Regions from separate parts of the Mesorhizobium sp. M7A.F.Ca.CA.002.09.1.1 genome, predicted to be linked through region 1. Evidence: riboswitches for the same ligand, from Rfam matches in the RefSeq annotation. Region 1 holds a riboswitch; the other holds the start of a gene.
The links. Region 1 has a riboswitch for thiamine pyrophosphate ahead of thiB (thiamine ABC transporter substrate binding subunit). Riboswitches for the same ligand answer to the same signal wherever they lie in the genome.

Region 1 (4,968 bases):
AGACCGTGGCGCGCGACACGCGTTCGAGGAAGCGGCGGTCGTGCGAGATGACGATCAGCGCCGAGGAGGTGCGGATGAGTTCTTCTTCCAGCCATTCGATGACCGAGAGGTCGAGATGGTTGGTCGGCTCATCGAGCAGCAGGATATCGGGCTCCGGCGCCATGACGCGGGCAAGGGCGGCGCGCCTCGCCTCGCCGCCCGACAGGTCGTTCGGACGTTCCTCACCCGACAGGCCGAGATGCTCCATCAGATAGCTGGCGCGGTAGGGATCGTCGGCGGGGCCAAGCCCGGCCTCGACATAGGCGCGGACAGTGGCAAAACCTTCCATGTCGGGCATCTGCGGCAAATAGCGGACGGTCGCCGAAGGCTGGCGGAACACTTCGCCGTCCTGCGGCTCGATCAGGCCGGCGGCGATCTTCAGCAGGGTCGACTTGCCGGACCCGTTGCGGCCGACCAGTGCGATCTTGTCGCCGGCCGAAGCCGTCAAGGCGGCGCCATCGAGCAGCGGCGTGCCGCCGAAGGTCAGTTTTATCCCATCAAGGTTGAGAAGGGGCGGGGCCATGTCAGCTTTCAGGTAAGGGATAGGGATGAGCGAGCAGCATCGCGCGGCCATGGCCGAGCGCGATTTCGAGGCGGCCCCCGGTCTTGTCGGACTTGACCTCGTTGGAAATGGTCAGCGACGAACCGAACGCCACCTTGACGTGAGCGAGCGGCCATTTGGCGCCGGTGACGGTCAGGCCGTCGAGCTCGGAAAAGCCGAGCACCGAAAACAGCGTGCCGTCGGCATAGTCGAAGCCGGCCGTTCCGCGCAGCAGGGGGATGCCTTCCTGAGCGCCGCTGGTCAAAAGCACGTCCGTTCCCGCCTCCGCCAGCCGCAGGGCGAGCGACAGATGCAGAAAAGCGTGGTCGGCGCGCTTGCCGCCAAAGGCGCCGGCCAGCACCAGGCGGGTCGCGCCGCGCTCCAGTGCCGCGGCGACGGCAAGTTCGCCATCGGTCTGGTCCTTTTCCGCCGGGAAGGTCCGGCGCGGCACGGAAGCGAGATCGTCCGGCAGGTTGGCCGGCACCGAATCGAAATCACCCACCCACAGCTCCGGCACGAGACCCAGCAACCGCGCATGACCGATGCCGGCGTCGGCGGCGATGACGCGGGAGCCTTTGACCTGACGGTCGAGCCGTGGCGTACGGATGAGATCGCCGCCAAGCAGGATGGTGAATGTGCTCATATCGTGTGGCCCTTACCAGCCCGGCACGGGAAACGGAAGGCGGCAAACTCCCGCTTGCATGGCGGATCGGCCCGGCCTATGTGTCGAAACGCTCTAACGGGGTGCCGGACGCGATCTTCGCGGACCGGCTGAGAGGCAGTCTCGCCAACCCGCTGAACCTGATCCGGTTTGTACCGGCGGAGGGATTAGACGTTTCGGACAGTCCGACGCCTCAATTCCTTTCAATTCAAACGAAGGAGGCGCCGATGCGCACGCTTTTATACGCTCTTGTTTCAGCAACGGTCGTGGCCTTGTCCGGGCCCGCCTTGGCCAAGGACAAGCTCACCGTCTACACCTATGAGAGTTTCACCGCCGACTGGGGTCCGGGTCCCGTGGTGAAGAAGGAGTTCGAGGCCGAATGCGGCTGCGACGTCGACTTCGTCTCGGTCGCCGATGGCGTCGCGCTGCTCAACCGCGTCAGATTGGAAGGCACATCGACCAAGGCCGATATCGTGCTTGGCCTGGATACCAATCTCACCGCCGATGCCAAGGCGTCAGGCTTGTTCGCGCCGCATGGCGCGGTGACGGATGTCAGTGTGCCGGGCGGCTGGAGCGACGACACGTTTGTCCCCTTCGACTACGGCTATTTCGCTGTCGTCTACGACACGCAGAAGATGAAGACGCCGCCGAAGAGCCTGAAGGAGCTGATCGAAGGCAGTGCCAACGACAAGATCGTCATCCAGGATCCGCGCACCTCGACGCCAGGCCTCGGCCTGCTTCTTTGGGTCAAGTCGGTCTATGGCGACAAGGCACCCGAGGCCTGGGCCAAGCTCAAGGCCAAGGTGCTGACCGTGACGCCGGGCTGGAGCGAGGCCTATGGGCTGTTCACCAAGGGCGAGGCGCCGATGGTGCTGTCCTACACGACGTCGCCAGCCTACCACATGGTCGCCGAGAACACGGAGCGCTACCAGGCGGCCTCCTTCGAGGAGGGCGAGTATCTGCAGATCGAGGTGGCGGGTATCACCACGACAGGAGCCAAGAATCCGCTGGCGGCCAAGTTCATGGCCTTCATGACCGGGCCGAAATTCCAGGATGCCATCCCCGAGACCAACTGGATGTTCCCGGCAGGCAAGACCGACAAGCCGCTCAATCCGGCCTTCGACAAACTGGTCAAGCCGACGAAGACCTTGCTGTTCAGCCCGCAAGAGGTCGCCGCCAACCGCAAGGCCTGGGTCGATGAATGGCTGGCGGCGATGAGCAAATAGGCAGCGCGATGGCGCCGGCGCATTCCACGGATTCCCGCGTCAGTGCCGGCATTGTCGCGCTCGCTGCAATCGCGCTGCTGATCGGCGGCGCGTTTGCCGGCCTGCTTTTCGAGGGCGCCCATGATTTCTCGGGCGCCTGGGCAGCCTTCGATCCCTATCTGCTTCGCGTCATTCGCTTCACGCTCTGGCAAGCGGTCCTGTCGACGCTGCTTTCGGTCATCCCGGGGCTGTTTGTGGCGCGCGCTCTGTCGCGGCATCCACGTTTCTTCGGCCGCGCCTTCATCCTGCAGATCTTCGCCGTGCCGTTGGCGCTGCCGGCCATCGTTGCAGCGCTCGGCATCCTGGCGCTTTATGGCCGTGCCGGCTACTTCGCCGGCGTGCTTGCCGTTATCGGCGGCGGAAGCTGGCCGGGCATCTATGGCCTGTCCGGCATTCTCGTCGCCCATGTCTTCTTCAACCTGCCGCTGGCGACGCGGCTGTTCCTCGAGGCGCTGCAGACCATACCGGCCGACCAATGGCGGCTGGCGAGCCAACTCGGCATGGCGGCCCGGCCGGCGTTCCGGCTGATCGAATGGCCAACGCTGCGCGCCGCACTGCCCGGCGTCGCCGGGCTTGTGTTCATGCTCTGCATCACATCCTTCACGATCGTGCTGACGCTCGGCGGCGGGCCGGCCGCGACGACGCTTGAGGTCGGCATCTACCAGGCGCTGCGCTTCGATTTCGATCCCGCACGGGCCGTTGCACTGACGCTGCTGCAGATCGCCTTGACCTTTATCGTGGTGCTGGCACTGACGCGGCTAGGCGCCAATGTGGTCGGCGACACCAATTTGCCGGTCGCGCAACGCCGCTATCTCTCGGTCAATCGGAGCGAGACCTGGTTGAACGCGCTACTCATCGTCCTGGCGCTGCTGTTCGTTGTCGGGCCGATGGCGGCAACCGTGATGGCCGGATTGAGTGCCGATCTCGCCCGCTTGGCCGGCGAGGCCACTGTCCGGCAGGCAACGCTGACCAGTGCGGCGCTCGCCTTCCTGTCGGCGCTGCTTTCGGTGATGCTGTCGCTGGCGCTGACCATGGCGCGGCGGGCACTGGCGCTGAACCGCCGTGCCGGCGCAAAGACACTGCTCGAACACGCCACCGATACAGGCGCCGGTTTTGTCCTGGTCGTGCCGCCGATCGTCGTCGGCGCCGGCTGGTTCCTGTTGTTGCGCCATGTCGGCGATGTCTTCGCCATCGCTCCGGTCATGGTCGTCACCGTCAACGCGGTGATGGCGATGCCGTTTGCGCTCCGCGCCGTGCGTCCCGCCTATGATGCAGCGAGCGAGCGTCACGAACGGCTCTGTGCACAGCTCGGCATTGCGGGCTGGAACCGGCTGATGCTGGTCGACTGGCCGTCGCTGCGGCGACCGCTCGCCACGGCCTTCGCTTTCGCCATGGCGCTGTCGCTCGGCGATCTCGGTGTCATTGCCTTGTTCGGCAGTGATTCCGTGCAGACATTGCCCTACCTTCTTCTGGCTCGGATGGGCAGCTACCGCACCGAGGATGCCGCCGGCCTCGCACTGCTGCTCGGCCTCGTCTGTCTCGCGTTGATCGTGGCGGCGCACTGGCTGGGAAGGGAGGAGGTCCGTGATGCGTGAAAAGGCGGCCAACGGGCTCGCGAAGGGCGCGCCGGTGCGGCTGGACAAAGTGTCGTTCAGCTATGGCAGCTATGGCGAGGCGCCGCTTGTTTTCGATGTCGAGTTTGCCGCGGCGACGATCACCGCCATCATGGGGCCGAGCGGTTCGGGCAAGTCGACACTGCTCAATCTGGTCGCCGGCTTCGAGACCCCACGGTCGGGCCGCGTGCTGGTCGGCGGTGTCGATGTCAGCGCCGAGCCGGCCTCGGCGCGGCCGGTGTCGATGGTGTTCCAGGAGAACAATCTCTTCGCGCATCTTTCCGTCGAGCAGAATGTCGGGCTCGGCCGCTCGCCATCCCTGCGGCTGACCGAGGCGGACCGCGCTGCGGTCGCCGAGGCGCTTGCGCGCACCGGTCTTGCGGGCAAGGAGAAACGCCTGCCGCGCGAGCTCTCCGGGGGCGAACGCCAGCGCGTCGCCCTGGCCCGCGTGCTGGTGCGCGACCGACCGGTGTTGCTGCTCGACGAGCCCTTCGCTTCGCTCGGACCGGCTTTACGCGACGAGATGCTGGATCTGGTTGCCGCCGTTCATGCCGAACGCGCCATGACAGTGCTGTTCGTCACCCACCAGCCGGAGGATGCACGCCGCATCGGCGAGCATATGGTGTTTGTCGACAATGGGTTGGTCGCCGCCACCGGCAAGGCTGATGATTTCTTCGCCGGGGCTGGTCCGGAGGCGTTCCGGCGCTATATCGGCGCGGGTGCCGGATATTCCACATCACGCGATGTTGCCCGGAAGCGGACATAATTTACGGTCAAACCGGCTCCAGGCGATGTGGCGTTTGCTTGCCATGACCGGGGGAGTGTGGCTAGGTCCGCCCTACCGGTCCG
Region 2 (8,805 bases), on a different contig from region 1:
CACATCTGATTGGCCACCATGCTGGGTGGCGAATGATGGATTTCGATCACGGCGTCGTGCGTTTGCACCGTTAGCGCTGTGACGGCGAGACAGGTGCGCACGCCAACGGCAGAGATCGTCTCGATGTCGCGTGCTATTCCAGCACCCCCGCTGGAATCTGATCCGCCAACGACAAGCACATGCGGTTCTCGTCTCATCGCCATCGGTCCGTCTTTTCGATCCATTCTCGCGTGCGCGCTTCGGGGTCGAAGCTCAACGTGATGTCCGTGACCACTGCGGCGCTGTTGGCGCCGGCCTCAAAGACGCCGTCGAGGCGGTCGGGGTTGAGGCCGCCGATGGCGACCAATGGGATCGGCGCCACCCGCCGCTTCCACTCGCTGATCCGCTCTAGCCCTTGCGGTGCCCACTTCATTTTCTTCAAAGTGGTGGGATAGATCGGACCGAGCGCGACATAGTCGGGCTCGGCAAACATGGCCGTTTCCAGCTCGACATGATCATGCGTGCTCAATCCGAGCCTGACGCCCGCTGCCCGTATCCTCGAGAGGTCGGCCGTTTGCAAATCCTCCTGGCCCAGATGCACGAAATCGCAGCCTTCCTCGATTGCCAGGCGCCAATAATCATTGATGATGAGCTGGCTTTTGTGTTGGACACACCAGGCCTTCGACTTGCGGATCTCCGCGCGCAGCCCGGTTTCATCCATGGTTTTGATGCGAAGCTGAATCAGCTTGACGCCGAGCGGCGCCAACCTTTCGATCCAGGCGGCGCTGTCGACGATCAGGTAGAAGGGATCGAGCTTCATGAAAAAACGGCCCTGCCGACCATCGGTGTCGATGGCACGGCGACGTCGCGCGGTTCGAGCATTCCCGAACTGAACGCCTCACGACCGGCGTCGACCGCCTTACCGAAAGCACGCGCCATGCCGACCGGATCTGCCGCCTTGGCGACCGCTGTGTTCAGGAGCACGGCGTCAAAGCCGAGTTCCATGACGGTGGCCGCGTGCGACGGCCGTCCGAGCCCCGCATCCACAATCAGCGGGACGCCAGGGAAATATCCGCGCATCGAGCGCAGCGCCGTCATGTTGACCGGTCCCAAGGCGGAACCGATCGGTGCGCACCACGGCATCAGGACCTTGCAGCCCGCTTCCAGCAGCCGCTCGGCGACAACGAGATCGTCGGTGGTATAGGGGAATACCGCAAAGCCGTCCTCGCACAGGATGCGGGCGGCTTCAACCAGACCGAACACATCCGGCTGTAGCGTGTCGTGATTGCCGATCACTTCGAGCTTGATCCAGTTGGTGCCGAAGACCTCGCGCGCCATTTTCGCGGTGGTGACGGCTTCCTTGACGGAGAGGCAGCCGGCGGTATTGGGCAGGGTTCTGGCGCCCAGCGAGCGGATCAACGACCAGAATTGTTCGCCGGCCCTACCGCCCGCCATCTCACGCCGCAACGAGACGGTCACCACCGACGTGCCCGATGCCTTGACTGCATCGGCAAGGATGGCCGGCGAAGGATACTGAGCCGTGCCGAGAAGCAGGCGCGACGAAAGCTCGGTTCCATAAAGCTCCAACATGCTAGCCGCCCTGCATGGGCGAGAGGATTTCGATCCGGTCGCCGTCGCTCAACTGGAACTCCGCGCGGTTGGCTTTGTGCACGAGGTCGCTGTTGACGGCGGTGGCGAGCCAATCGCCCTCATAGTCGAGCGCGGCAAGCAACTCGGCCAGCGTGGTGGCGGCAATCTCACGCGCCTCGCCGTTGACCATCAGTTTCATGAGCATGCTCCTTGGTTCTGTCTTGACTGAAAACCAGGTCGGCAGCCTGGCGCGCCATGGCGGGGGCGAGGAGAAAACCGTGACGATAAAGACCGTTGATCGCGATGATCTCACCGTCTGTTTCGACGCGTGGCAAATTGTCGGGAAATGCCGGACGGACACCCACACCGGTTTCAACGATCTCGGCCTCACCAAAGGCCGGATGGAGGGCATGGGCGGCGCCCAGCAGCTCCATCATGGAACGCGCCGTCACCGGTCCGGCGCTCTGGCTTTCAATCATCGTCGCTCCGATCATGAAACGGTGATCGGTGCGCGGCACGGCATAAAGCGGAAAGCGTGGATGAAGCAAACGGACCGGCCGCGACAGCGAGACATCAGGCGTGCGAAGGATCAGCATTTCGCCGCGAACACCGCGCAGCCTGTCATCGGCCGCTGCCATTCCCATGCAGTCTATCTGACGGGCGAATCCCGAAACAGGCCGGGCGTCGCAGCCGAAGTGGAATTTGACACCCATGGTCGCAAGCTTGTCATGAAGTGCCGCCATCGCCGGGCGTGGGTCGAGGTGAGCCTCGTCGGGGAAGAGCAATCCACGCCGGAAGCGGCCGGCGAGGTCGGGTTCCAGGAGCGCAATTTCGTTTTCATCGACGCGCCGATGCCCTGACGTGCGACTGGCGAACCGGTCAAGCTCACCGGCATCACGCGGCGCGGCCACGACCAATGTCCCGGCCCGTGTCACCTGACCCGACAGCACCGCATCCCACCAGTCGGCAGCATCGCGTCCGAGATCCAGCACCGGCTGCTCCGCGCTTTCGCGCTCGCACCATGGCGCCAGCATGCCGCCGGCGAACCACGACGCGTTGCCACCAAGGCCATGCCGCATCTCGGCGACGGTGACCGTCGCGCCGCGGGCGGCGAGTTCGAAAGCGACGGTGAGGCCGGCAACGCCGGCCCCTTTGACGAGCACCCTCATGATGGTTTGGGAGCCTCTGGCACGACCGGTACGCCAGTCTCGTCCGCCTGCATGTAGAGATCGCCGCCCTCCCGGTATTTTGCCGCCATTGCCGCCATGCCTTCCTTCTGGGCCTCGGCACGGATGTCGTGGGAAATGCGCATGGAGCAGAATTTCGGCCCGCACATCGAACAAAAATGTGCCAGCTTGTGCGCCTCCTTGGGCAAGGTCTGGTCGTGGAAGGACCGTGCGGTTTCGGGGTCGAGCGACAGGTTGAACTGGTCCTCCCAGCGGAACTCGAAGCGCGCGCGCGAAAGGGCATCATCCCTGGTTTTCGCTGCCGGATGGCCCTTCGCCAGATCGGCTGCATGGGCGGCTATCTTGTAGGTGATCACGCCAATCTTGACGTCGTTGCGGTCGGGAAGGCCGAGATGCTCTTTCGGCGTGACGTAGCAAAGCATTGCGGTGCCGAACCAGCCTATCATGGCGGCACCTATCCCTGAGGTGATGTGGTCATAGCCCGGCGCGATGTCGGTCGTCAGCGGCCCCAACGTGTAGAACGGCGCCTCACCGCACACTGCGAGCTGCTTGTCCATGTTCTGCTTGATCTTGTGCATGGGGACATGGCCCGGGCCTTCGATCATCACCTGGCAGTCCTTTGCCCAGGCAATCTTGGTGAGTTCTCCAAGTGTTTCCAGTTCGGCGAATTGCGCCGCGTCGTTCGCATCGGCGATTGAACCGGGACGAAGGCCGTCGCCGAGCGAGAAGGAGACGTCATAGGCTCTGGCGATGTCGCAGATCTCCTCGAAATGCTCGTAGAGGAAGCTCTCCCGGTGATGGTGCAGGCACCATTTGGCCATGATCGAGCCGCCGCGCGAGACGATGCCCGTGACCCGGTCGACGGTCAGCGGGATGTAGTGCAGCCGCACGCCGGCGTGGATGGTGAAATAGTCGACGCCTTGCTCGGCCTGCTCGATCAGCGTGTCGCGGTAGACCTCCCAGTTCAGATCCTCGGCGATGCCGTTGACCTTTTCCAGCGCCTGATAGAGCGGCACCGTACCGATCGGCACCGGCGCATTGCGCACGATCCAGTCGCGGATGTTGTGGATGTTGCGGCCGGTCGACAGGTCCATCACCGTGTCCGCGCCCCAGCGGATAGCCCAGACCATTTTTTCGACCTCTTCGGCCATCGACGATGTGACAGCCGAGTTACCGATGTTGGCGTTGATCTTGACCAGAAAATTGCGACCGATGATCATCGGCTCGCTCTCGGGATGATTGATGTTGGCGGGAATGATTGCGCGCCCGCGCGCCACCTCGTCGCGCACGAATTCGGGTGTGACGAAATCTGGGATCGCCGCGCCGAAGGCTTCGCCGTCGCGTTGCAGCTTGCCGCGCATCACCTCGCGGCCGAGATTCTCGCGGATGGCTACGAACTCCATTTCTGGCGTGATGATGCCGGCGCGCGCATAGGCAAGTTGGGTCACCGCCTTGCCCTGCTTGGCCTTGAGCGGCCGATTGCGTATCGGAAATTCCGGTGTCAGGCGCTCGCCGGTGGCGAATCCATTGTCTTCCGGCCGGACGTGGCGGCCGTCATAGGCTTCGACATCGCCACGCGCCGTGACCCATTCGTGGCGAAGCCGGGCAAGGCCTTTTTCGATGCTGGTTTCGACTGATGGATCGGTGTAGGGGCCGGACGGATCGTAGACGGTGACGGGCGGTTCGCCGGCCGTCGGATGGACGGAAATCTCGCGCATCGGCACCCTGATCTGCGGGTAGAGGACGCCGGGCTTGTGGATTTTCCGCGAGGCGGGCAGTGGTCCCGTCGATACGGCGGGGGTGAGGGCATTCATCGTGAGGCTCCTTTGCTCATGCATTGGAGACCCAGTTCTGTGCCGGAAGGATGAAAAGACGCTTCTGTAGACCTGCTGCAACAGGACCTCGGGCGTAAACTCCCGCAAAGCGCTTGCACCGTCCCTACGCCAGTATGAACTGGATCAGGTTCAACGGGTCACTGCGCCGCGAAAGCCAGCAGTATCTCAGCCCCTTGCCGGGACTCCCCTGGTGAATGCCTTAGGTTGAACGGGCTGACGCTATCTTGTCAAGCGCATTCGGGCGCCTTCGGCCGGTGGCGACGACCGGCGGCCAGCCGGGCGGAGAGCTCGCGCATGCATCGGGGACAAGTCACGCCCCGTAGACCGGGGCTGAATGGCCAAAGCCTCATTCGCTTCGTGAAGGATGGAGAAACTGTATTGGCCATGTGCGCGTATCGACCAAGTAGCTCAGGCGGTCACGGATGTGGTTATTCTGGTCGAAGGTGACGAACGGCCTTGGGGGTCACCTCCTTTAGGATTCAGAGGTTGGAAGACGGCTTCTCGCGATCACGGCCATCAGGAAATACCTGTCTTCGGCTCAACCTCGACATGGCGTCCGATCGACCGCAGATATACAGCTATCTCGTTCATGAGATGATCGCGTTCGCCGTAGATTTCAGCAATCCTACGCAGCTGTGGCTCGACGGCCCTCCGTTGCGCTGGCGTGAAATCAGCATCGCCAAAGACGTATCCCAAGTTGCCAATCGCGCAAATTTTGCAGCCGGCGTCCACAACTGCTTGTACGAATGCCGGAATGTCTTTTTCTTGCATGGTCTTCATGTCGAACCTCTCGTGAATGGCGTGCTTGCGCCCCAATCTGCCTTTTCAGCGTGTCCTCTGGGCGGCGCAAGCCCTGAGCGTGACTGTGCACGGGCAACCTCGACTATCCCATCTGCCACGCTCTTTAGAATCGGTGGGGTCTGGTGATCGCAGGCTGGGCCACTCAAAAGCCTGCAAGAAGAAAGTCATGGCGACCATTGCTCAAGATCGCAAGGGTGCGTGCAAGACCTTCCGTTGGCAGTCATGCACGCTCGCTCAGAGATAGTCCGGCCGCGGAAATTCTCCCTTATTCGTAAGAAAGCTCATTGAGCAACTGGGCATTGAGCAACTGGGTCTCACGTCACGGGTCTCGTGTGCTTCACAGCCGAAAAATAGCCGCCGTGGCAATTCTCGAAAAGTGCAGGCTACCTCGTTAAGGACACTGCGGATGATCGTTCGCGCTTGGCAAAAGCGAACGGATTAGTCTATGGCTCTCGGCAGGGGGGCGAGTTATGCGGCGGGTGCGAATCCTTCAAGTAGGCGATATTCACTATCCGGACTGGCATCCTTCCTCTAGCAACATCGATGCCAAGGATAGCAAGTTCGCTCCGAAAATAACGCAGAAGCTACGCGCGTCTTCGCTGCGTGCCGTCTTGACGAAACTTCGGCGGCTGACGACTTCGAAGCCCTTGGATTCGATCGCCTTCATGGGGGATTTCACGAGCCGTGGCGACAAGACCTTCATTGCTTCGGCATTCCAGCATTTCACGTTGCTCTGCCGCGCACAGGGACGCAGTTCAAAGGCGCTTCCGTTGATATTCGTACCGGGAAATCACGATGTGAACCGTGATGACGCGCGCGAACTTGGACCGACTGAGAAATTCAGCGAAATGGCGAGTTTAGCCGCCCGCTTGGGTTGGCAGACCGTTCCCGTGGACCAACCCGTGCACTTCAGACTTCCGACAGGATCCGCAGGCGCAAACTTCATCCTCGTCAACACAGCGATAGGCAGTTGGGAGCTTCAAAACCTTCCCGCGTTCCTTCGTGATCGTCTCGAGGCACTCAGTCCTTCTACAGAGCCTCTAGATCTCGGCTCGCCGGACATCTCGGGACATTCGCCCGCGACACCTCCCAGCGATCCAGACAAGGAGGCGTCCGACGACGAGTATTACGGTCAGATGGACACGCCATACATCTCGCGTGAGATGCTTGCAGGCCTACAGGAATTGCTCCAGCAGCCCGACATGCGTTACGGCATCATAATCGGCCATCACAATCTGCTGCCACAAAAGACTCCGCGCATTACGCCATACGCGGAGATGCTCAACAGCGGATTTGTCAGAACTCAGCTGCTGCAGGGCAACAAGCCTATCGTCTACCTGCATGGACACATACATGCTGATCCGGTCGAGATCGTCAACGATCCAAGGTTTCCGGACGGCAAATTGATCTGCATCTCAGCACCAGAGATACAGTCAGGTTTCAATGAGCTCGTCTTCTTCACGACCGATCAGGGAGAGCTCGTCGGCATCCGACTTATACCCTACCGCACCAATGTCGCCGACGGGACGGTCATGGAAGGCGAACATTGCTTTATTTCGACCATGTCCAACGGCAAGGCCTTTCTGAACAACGACACGTTTGACCTGCTGCGCCGACTGCGCGACCATGCCACCAGGCGCGGGAATGGGTTACTCTTCTGGGACGAGATCACTGAGATTGCTGCCTCCGCCGAGCTCGGGCTAGATCTGGAAGACTCTCTTCTGATGCTCCAAGCGGCGCGCTTCATCGAGATAGACGGCCTCACCAAGGCAAACTCGGCTTGGCGCATTAAGGTAAGGGACGAATAGCGATGGAGAATCCGTTCGGCCCCAACAGGATCGAGTACGAAAGCCGCCCGATACTGTGGTTCAGTCAGAAGTCGGCGTTGATTTCTGCCGCCGCCAAGCCGGTCTTCGTCGCAGGGACGAGAGGCAGCGGCAAGACCAGCATTCTTCGCTCGCTTTCCACAGTCCATATTCTTGAAGACAAAAGTCTCTCGGACCAAGTCGGCAAGCTCGCTTGGTATGGCGTCTTCTTCCAGCTCAATGAGACATTCTCGCCCCTAATCGACAACGCCGTTCTGAACCTCATTCCGGAGCGGATACGCTTCGACACGGCCGCCGTGATCCCGCGGCAATTCGTAATCTTCTCTCACTATCTGGAGCTGAAGATAGTCGAACGCCTGCTCGAGAGCATCGGCCAGCTCAGACGCGACGGCCACTTGAAATACCGGGCCTCCGAAGATAGGGACGTCGCCCTGGCACTGCATCGCGAAGTGCTGCACTTCATACCCCAACCTGCCCGTCTCGACTTCTTCAGCATCGATGAGCTGCGGGGTGGGATAACCCGGTACGTCGACGAATGCTTCAACGCGTTCTTCTTTGCCGCCGATGCCGGAGCGACCGGCTTCAGAGCAACAGACCCTGGCGCGATCATTAACAAGGTCGCGACCGCGATCACTCCACTTTTAAATGGCCCATCTTTCGCCGGTGACAGGGCGCCCTTCTTCAAGATACTGATTGACGACTGTGAAGCACTGACACCGCTCCAACAGCAGTTCCTGAACACCTTGGTGAGAAAGACGCGCGGCAACGTGAAATGGGTCCTCGCCTACATCGGCGGCCTCTACGACACGATCCGGACGATCATACCCGGCCAGTCGCTCTCGAATGCTGACCGGGACGTCGAGAATCTTGATTCAGTCGATCCGAGGGAGTTCGCCACGCTGTGCGAGAACGTGTCGTCGCTTCGGCTGTACTATGCGCTTCCTGACCATCTGCGGAGTGATCTCGAGCGCAACGATGCGCTCAGCGCGTTTTCGCTCAAAAACCGGCTGGGGCGGCTTTCCGTCAATGACATCATCGAGCGGGTTATCATATCGGGTCATTCCGAGGGCAGAGAAGAGCTTGTGGCACTTGCTGATGCAGCACGTGAATTCCTCTCCGTGAATTTGAGGACGGCGGATCAGCAGCAATTCCTTCTTGATCGAAAAGCGCGCCCTTATGCCGAAGGGCTGGCGCTCGCGCTCATGAACCCGGAAATTAAGCGCCGGCCCATGAGCAAGGCGGATGCTTCAAATCTGAAGAGGTCGATCGCCCGGAAACAGGGATGGGCTTTTCTGAAAGCGTGCCAGATGCTGCGTCTGCATGACTACCCGTACGTAGGGCACCAGATCATCACATCATTGAGCGACGTCTGTATACGCGATTTCCTTGATATAATGGGAGAGATCTTCCGCCGCAGTGTTCCGAGTTCCAGTGATCCACGAAAACTGGTGGAATTCATCAACTCGGATTTACAGATTCATCTCGAACAGCAGAGACAGGCTGTGAACGCCGCCTCTCAACGGAAGCTTGATGGACTTCAGGCGCTTTCACATCCGTACGAAGAAGAGAGCGTGCGCATGGTGCGGG

Region 2: it holds a riboswitch for thiamine pyrophosphate, as region 1 does, so the genes downstream of both, thiC (phosphomethylpyrimidine synthase ThiC) here and thiB (thiamine ABC transporter substrate binding subunit) in region 1, are expected to answer to the same signal.

Annotation. Positions count from the first base shown of each region.
Region 1 is NZ_RZRR01000345.1:391-5,358, forward strand. It holds partial or broken gene EN994_RS16420 (ABC-F family ATP-binding cassette domain-containing protein) at 1-562, opposite strand, end outside; gene EN994_RS16425 (thiamine diphosphokinase) at 564-1,223, opposite strand; TPP riboswitch at 1,311-1,425, shown strand; gene thiB (thiamine ABC transporter substrate binding subunit) at 1,469-2,467, shown strand; gene thiP (thiamine/thiamine pyrophosphate ABC transporter permease) at 2,476-4,101, shown strand; gene thiQ (thiamine ABC transporter ATP-binding protein) at 4,094-4,885, shown strand.
Region 2 is NZ_RZRR01000093.1:888-9,692, reverse strand. It holds partial or broken gene EN994_RS06685 (bifunctional hydroxymethylpyrimidine kinase/phosphomethylpyrimidine kinase) at 1-203, opposite strand, end outside; gene EN994_RS06680 (thiamine phosphate synthase) at 194-799, opposite strand; gene EN994_RS06675 (thiazole synthase) at 796-1,569, opposite strand; gene thiS (sulfur carrier protein ThiS) at 1,571-1,768, opposite strand; gene thiO (glycine oxidase ThiO) at 1,737-2,738, opposite strand; gene thiC (phosphomethylpyrimidine synthase ThiC) at 2,735-4,570, opposite strand; TPP riboswitch at 4,674-4,790, opposite strand; gene EN994_RS06650 (hypothetical protein) at 5,108-5,371, opposite strand; gene EN994_RS06645 (metallophosphoesterase) at 5,863-7,200, shown strand; gene EN994_RS06640 (hypothetical protein) at 7,203-8,805, shown strand, end outside.